Linked DNA regions of Microscilla marina ATCC 23134. The protein of the gene in region 1 binds, or shares a complex with, the protein of each later gene. Links are inferred from orthologs where the notes say so. Each region holds a gene or a part of one and is shown in the gene's direction. Other genes may lie near its edges.

Region 1 (4,229 bases):
TAGCAAGTCTCACCCAAAAATGTATAGTGACCTTGCTTCTGACAACCCTATTGACTTGTGTCGTTATCAAGTGGCTAACTGCTACATGGGACGTATTGGGCTTATCAACTCTGGTGGGGCGTCTGGTGGAGACAGCGACAAGGCGGATGCAGTAAAAACTGCCGTGATCAATAAACGTGCTGGTGGAAGTGGCTTGATCTTAGGGCGTAAGGCTTTCCAAAGACCTGTAGCAGAAGGAGTAGACATTTTGAATGCTGTTCAGGATGTGTACTTAGAAGATAAAATTACATTGGCCTAAGCCTAAGGGCTTAGGTCTCAAAACACAAGTAAAACCACTTCTAACTAACAAATTTATAATCTAATGAATATACTATGAATTTGTTAGTTACCTGTTTAACTAACTTGCTGTGATGAGCTCAACGTAGTTAAATAGGGAGTAGCACCGATATTCATCGGTATCTAAGGACTTGCGACTTGTTGCTTAAAGCTTGTCCCTGTTGGAGCTTTTAACCATCGTGGTTTTACTGAATTTTTATTTTTTAGTTTCCGCAGTATTCAATGCTGCGGATTCTTTTTTTCAACACACTTTACAAGGTTTTGCTACGGCAAACGAAAAGGGAAGCTGGTGAAAAACCAGCACTGTACCCGCAACTGTAAGTTGTAAAAGCTCTTTTTTGCACATAATGCCACTGTAAGTATGCGTACTTATGGGAAGGCGCAAAGAGTATGCAACGAGTCAGTAGACCTGCCTTGTAATAGTTAGTATACTTAACTTTCGGGAGCTAGAGTTGGGTGTGAGGCGTTTGGAAAATAACTATGGAATGACCTTTTTTATAAAGTAAATTCATAGCCTTGTTGCGCTTTGCCCTCTTTGTAACTCTCTCCTAAAAGATGGTTTTACCCCAAAACAATCATTTAAAATGGATACAAATTTAACAAAACGTATTGAAGAGTCAGAAACGCATATATTCAAGGCAGTTTTTCCAAATACCACCAACCACTATGACACCTTGTTTGGGGGTACCGCCTTACAACTTATGGATGAAGTGGCCTTTATTACAGCTACTCGGTTTACCCGCCTTAAGGTAGTAACGGTAAGTTCTGACCGGGTTGACTTTAAACAACCCATTCCGGCAGGCTCATTCATAGAGCTAATAGGCAAGGTAGTCAAGGTAGGTAATACCAGCCTGGGGGTGCAAGTAGATATTTTTTTGGAACACATGTACGAAGAAACCCGACAACGAGCCATTTCGGGTAATTTTACATTTGTGGCCATTGATGAAAACAGACACCCATTAACTATCCGGGAAAATTTACCTAAAACAAAATAATTATCAGCACAAGCTACAAGTACAATATCTTGGAAGTTAGGAGGTATGCCACACATTTTTTGGGTGAACAATCTTACATAACTTTCATAAATTGATTATTTACATTTAAATTTGGCGACTAATTTTAAGTCAGTTACATAAAAAACACAAACCTGATAACAACGGGTTTATTTATAAAACTTTATAAGTCAGTTATTTACATTTAAAATTTGGTGAAACGGGCATCTTTTAACTTTAACAAAGATCAATGCCTACACCTGTTTTCAGATATTGGTAGCAGGTAATAAATGCTCTGAAAAAAGAGTATTTGATGCATCAGACCAGTCATAGCATCAGGTTTTTCTATAAGGGTAGATACCCTCCTGTGCTTGTACCTCTGACCACTTGTTACCCCAAAAAACAAAAATATGGCTTGGTATAAAAGAGAAAAAAAAGGGATTATTACACCTACCTCAGCAAAAAAAGAAACTCCTGAGGGGCACTGGTACAAATGTCCAAAATGTAAAAACGTAATGAACTCGCGCGACCATAAGCAAAATGCTTATACTTGCATAGAGTGTCATTTTCACGCCAGAATAGGCTCTAAAGAATATTTTGAGGTGTTTTTTGACAAAAATGAATTCACCGAACTGGACGCAAATATGATGTCTGGCGATCCGCTTGATTTTTCAGACACCAAGACTTACCCTACACGTATTCAACAGTCACAATATAAATCTGGATTGAAAGATGCCGTAAGAACTGGTCATGGGAAAATGAAGGGGGAAAATATTGTATTGGCAGTCATGGATTTTGGCTTCATTGGAGGATCAATGGGTTCGGTTGTTGGTGAAAAAATATCAAGAGCTATAGATTTTGCCCGTGAGAAAAAATACCCTTTGATTGTAGTATCTAAATCGGGGGGCGCCCGCATGATGGAGGCAGGGTACTCGTTGATGCAAATGGCCAAAACATCGGCTAAGCTTGCTTTGCTTGCCGAAGCCAAAGTTCCTTATATATCATTGCTTACTGACCCTACTACTGGTGGAGTATCGGCTTCTTTTTCTATGTTAGGTGACTTTAACATTGCCGAACCAGAGGCTTTGATTGGTTTTGCCGGGCCACGTATTATCAGAGAAACCATAGGCAGAGACTTACCTGAAGGATTTCAAACTTCAGAATATTTACTCGAGCACGGTTTCCTTGATTTTATCATAGATAGAACCGAAATGAAAAATAAATTGGCGGGTTTGATTAAAATGCTAAAATAACCTGCTTTTTATACATTACAATAGGATGCCTGTAACGCTTTTGCTGTTACAGGCATTTTTATTTTGAGACTTTTGCGCCTCGTAGTTACGTGTGGAGGGTTAAAATATATAACACTTAAATATTATCAAAAATGAGATGGATTAGTCAATGGCTGGCTACAGGTTGTTTGGTGTTCATTACACTATCTTTTGGGTATGGTCAAATGCTTAACAAACTGCCTACAGATAAGTTTTTCAACCAAATAGTGGGTACTTGGAAACTCAACAATCGCCCCGTGCTAGAGCAATGGACACAGGCTACGTCGGGCTCCTTTCAGGCAAGGGTGCTAGACCTAAGCAAAGGTGACAGCACCTTTACTGAAACCATTAGAGTAATAAAAGATAAAGGACAAGTTTGTTTTGTGGCAAAAGTATTGGAACAAAACGATGGTAAACCAATTAAGTTTAGGTTAGCTAAAAAACGTAAAAAAAAGGTTATATTCATCAATGAAAAACACGACTTTCCTCAAAAGATTGAATATCGTCTGAAAAACACCCAAACGCTACAAGTGCAAATAAGTGGTGTGGTAAGGAAGAAAGTCAGAAAAATAACCTTTGTATACCAACGAATAAAATAATGCAAATAAGTGCAGATAATAAGGCATTATACTTTACCAGTGCTGGGTGTTCAGTATGCACTGTGCTTAAACCCAAAGTAGCCCAACTAATAAGCACCCATTATCCTAAACTTGAGTGGCAGGAAATAAACATAACAAGTAGTCCTGAACTTGCCGCGCAATATAGTGTGTTTACGGTACCTGTATTTATTTTGCTCTTAGAAGGCAAAGAATATGTAAGGCTTATTCGAGCTTTTTCATTAGATGAAGTCAGAGAGAAAACAGACCGGGTATACAGGTGGCTATTTGACGAATAAACTATTAATTAAAAGCTAGTTAGGCAAACATTTTGCGCATACGGTTTTTATCATGGGGGTTGTTTTAAACTTTGCCAAACCAATAACTGTTGCATCAAGAGCATACACATAATTTTGGCAAAATAGTCCCCTTGTGTTATTTGGGTATACTTTCATTTTTACAGAAATTACTAAGATTTTTGATTATAAAATAATAGCCAGTACGGCTTCATCAATCATTCGGTCATAAAATATATGGAACATCATATCTACAAAAAGAAAGAATTAGTAAAAGGTGGTTTTTTGAAAAACCTGCTTGGACAAAAAGTAAAAGAGAACGCCTTGATTGAGATCAATAATCTTTTGGCTGAAAAAGAACTCACCAGCATCACTGTAGACGAAGTTCAAAATATTGCGGCCAAATACAAGGTAAACCTTGAAGGTGAGTTTAATAATGATGTATTGGTGTTTTACACCGATTATCTCAGAAGTTGTCTGGATGACAAATATTTGTCGGAAGAAGAGCTGGCTGATCTAAAGCATCTTAAGTTTATTTTAGGCATTAACGACAAAGAAGTAGATATTATACATAGCCAACTGGCTGGTGAAATTTATAAAGTAGAGGTGGAAAAAGCCATTGAAGATGGAATGCTGGATGATGACGAGAAGCAATTGATGGAAAAACTACAGAATGATTTAAAACTACCCACAGATGTTGCCGAAAAAATATACCAAACCAGCGGACAAGAACTGTTG
Region 2 (3,335 bases), on another replicon or contig:
AGGGCTTGGGTACTTCCCACATGGGAGTCAAAGCAGTGCAGGGATTATTGGAAAAGACGAATACTAAACCAGAAGAAATTGACCTGCTTATTTGCGCCACTACCACTCCTGACATGGTCTTTCCGGCTACAGCCAACCTTATAGCAGATGGAGTAGGAGCCACCAAAGCTTTTAATTACGACGTACAAGCAGCTTGTTCAGGATTTTTATACTCACTGTTTACTGCAGCACAGTTTATAGAAACTGGCATGTATAAAAAAGTAGTAGTGGTGGGGGCCGATAAAATGTCATCTATTATTGATTATACTGATCGTACAACCTGCGTGATTTTTGGTGATGGAGCTGGTGCAGTCTTGTTAGAAGGCGATGATAGTGGGGTTGGAGTACAAGATGCAGTGCTGCAGTCTGATGGGTCGGGCTGGAAACACTTGCACCAAAAAGCTGGTGGGAGTCGTCATCCACCTACCAAAGAAACTGTAGAAAACCGTGAACATTTCGTATATCAGGAAGGCAAGCATGTGTTTAAACATGCCGTAACAAACATGGGATCTTCAGTTGTAGAGTTGATGAAACGTAATCATCTGACTACTGCTGATGTAAACTGGTTAAATCCACACCAGGCAAACATGCGCATTGTAGATGCTACAGCAAAAAGCATGGGACTGGACGAGGGGGTGGAATCTGATAAAGTAATGATGACCATTAGCAAATACGGAAACACTACCAGTGGTACGCTTCCTTTAAATTTTTGGAACTATGAGCCTCAGCTTAAAAAAGGAGACAATATTATATTGGCTGCTTTTGGTGGAGGTTTTACCTGGGGAGCTGTATACCTTAAATGGGCGTATGATGGTCAGGAAATAGCAAAGCGGGAAGAATATAAACACTTATTACCAGATTCTTAAGAAATATACACATTAAGTATAAAAAACAGAATACTTATGAAAGCAAAAGAAATCAGAGATTTAATAGATTTTATTTCCAAGTCGGGGCTTGCTGAAGTAAATATCGAGTCAGATGACTTCAAGATTAGCATTAAGCGAAACACTCCGGTAAATGTAACTGAGGCTCCAGCTACTTTGGTAGCTGCTCCTACAGCAGTCACTACTCCAGCAGCTCAACAAGTAGTTGCACCAGAGAATAGTGTGGCGACTGCAACAGAAGCACCCACAAGCAATGGGAACAACAATGCTGTGGATGAGTCAAAGTTGATCACTGTAAAGTCACCAATGATTGGCACTTTCTATAGGTCTTCAAGCCCCGAAACCCCTCCATTTGTCAATATTGGCGATACGGTAGAGACTGGAAAAACTGTTTGCATCATTGAAGCAATGAAACTGTTCAATGAGATTGAATCTGATGTATCAGGGACAATTGTCAAGGTGTTGGTTGACAATGCTACACCCGTAGAATACGACCAACCTCTGTTTTTGGTAGAGCCTAATTAAAAGACTGTATTATTTTTTGTATTGCAGACTAGTTTAAATACACTACCTCATACTATTTATTCTGAGGAAGTCACGATCATTCCATAAGCAAAGAAAACATATTCTATGTTTAATAAGATATTAATTGCAAATAGAGGCGAAATTGCTCTTCGAATTATTCGTACTTGCAAGGAAATGGGCATTAAAACAGTAGCAGTGTACTCTACTGCTGACCAAAGTAGCCTGCATGTACGTTTTGCTGACGAGGCGGTATGCATTGGACCCCCTGCTAGTAAAGACTCTTACCTTAAAGTTCCTAACCTGATAGCTGCTGCCGAAATTACCAATGCAGACGCGATACACCCAGGTTACGGTTTTTTATCAGAGAATGCAGATTTTTCTCGTATTTGTGCTGAGCACGACATCAAATTTATTGGTGCTTCTCCTGAAATGATTAACTCTATGGGAGACAAGGCTTCTGCCAAAGATACTATGAAAGCTGCCGGAGTCCCGGTTGTGCCAGGATCTGATGGCTTACTAGAGTCGGCAGAGCAAGGTAAAAAACTAGCCGTAGAAATTGGTTATCCTGTAATCATAAAAGCGACTGCCGGTGGCGGTGGTCGTGGAATGCGAATTATCAAATCAGATGAGGAGTTTGAGAATGCCTGGAACAGTGCTACTGCTGAGGCAGAGGCTGCTTTTGGTAATGCTGGCATGTACATGGAAAAATTTGTAGTGGAGCCACGCCATGTCGAGATTCAAATTGCAGGAGATCAGTCAGGCAAAGCTTGTCACTTATCCGAAAGAGATTGCTCTATTCAGCGTCGTCATCAGAAGCTGGTAGAAGAAACACCATCACCTATTATGACACCTGAGTTGCGTGAAGAAATGGGGATGGCAGCCGTTAGAGCTGCTGAAGCCATTGGTTATGAAGGAGTAGGTACTGTAGAGTTTTTGGTAGACAAATACAATAAGTTTTACTTTATGGAGATGAATACCCGTATTCAGGTAGAGCATCCCATTACAGAAGAAGTAACTGACTTTGATCTTATCAAAGAGCAGATAAAAATTGCAGCTGGTATCGCCATTTCTGGGCAAAACTACACACCTAATCTTTATTCTATGGAGTGTCGTATCAACGCCGAGGATCCAGCTAAAGGTTTTAGACCCTCTCCAGGTAAAATTACTAACTTGCATATACCAGGTGGGCACGGAGTAAGAGTTGATAGTCATATTTATGCAGGCTATGAAATCCCTCCATTTTATGACTCTATGATTGCCAAGTTGATCGTAACGGCTCAAACGCGTGAAGAGACCTTGGTACGTATGAAAAGAGCCTTGCAGGAGTTTGTGATAGAAGGCATCAAAACCACCATCCCATTCCACATTAAGTTAATGGATGATGAAAACTTCAAAGCTGGTAACTTTACTACTGCATTTCTAGATGATTTTGACTTTTCGGATTTGTAGCGACTTTTTCCTAAATGGTTAAAAAATAATGAAAACCCCTTGTGATGAGCAAGGGGTTTTTTTTGTGAGTTTATCTTTTTGGGAAAAGATATTATTTATATATTGCTTTGTATCTAATCATTAACTTATATCCCCATGAGTGATAATAATATAGCAAATGATCGCTACTCTAGAAATAACCTATTTATCAATCCAGACCAACAAGAAAAAATTAAAAATGCAAAAATACTTTTTGGGGGGGTAGGGTTGGGAAGTGTCATAGCAGAAACAGCTTTGCGACTAGGGTTTGAAAATTTTGTGTTTTTAGACGCTGACGAGGTGGAAATTAGTAACTTAAATCGGCAAAATTATACACTGGAAGATGTTGGTAAACCAAAAGTAGATGCTATAACCCAGCGTTTACAGGCTATCAATCCAGACGTTAAAATTGAGTACCAT

The links. Proteins that work in one complex are often made in the same cells at the same time.
Region 2: the proteins of accD (region 1) and accB are in contact, whole or in part, in a solved structure (PDB 8UXZ), measured with the Escherichia coli proteins. The link is inferred for Microscilla marina ATCC 23134 from one-to-one orthologs.

Annotation. Positions count from the first base shown.
Region 1 is NZ_AAWS01000003.1:163,193-167,421, reverse strand. What follows is about bases 715-3,659. They hold accD (acetyl-CoA carboxylase, carboxyltransferase subunit beta), read left to right. Parts: upstream 715-1,738; coding sequence 1,739-2,581; downstream 2,582-3,659. Other genes in these bases: M23134_RS03285 (thioredoxin family protein), read left to right, coding at 3,198-3,494; M23134_RS03290 (DUF6265 family protein), read left to right, coding at 2,713-3,198; M23134_RS03300 (acyl-CoA thioesterase), read left to right, coding at 921-1,331. Outside these bases: M23134_RS03305 (class I fructose-bisphosphate aldolase), read left to right, coding at 1-298; M23134_RS03280 (hypothetical protein), read left to right, coding at 3,729-4,229.
Region 2 is NZ_AAWS01000017.1:103,024-106,358, forward strand. Bases 1-2,694 are described here. They hold accB (acetyl-CoA carboxylase biotin carboxyl carrier protein), read left to right. Parts: upstream 1-941; coding sequence 942-1,448; downstream 1,449-2,694. Other genes in these bases: M23134_RS17395 (beta-ketoacyl-ACP synthase III), read left to right, coding at 1-905; accC (acetyl-CoA carboxylase biotin carboxylase subunit), read left to right, coding at 1,554-2,694. Outside these bases: more of accC, read left to right, coding at 2,695-2,897; M23134_RS17410 (HesA/MoeB/ThiF family protein), read left to right, coding at 3,033-3,335. UniProt on the Escherichia coli protein: This protein is a component of the acetyl coenzyme A carboxylase complex; first, biotin carboxylase catalyzes the carboxylation of the carrier protein and then the transcarboxylase transfers the carboxyl group to form malonyl-CoA.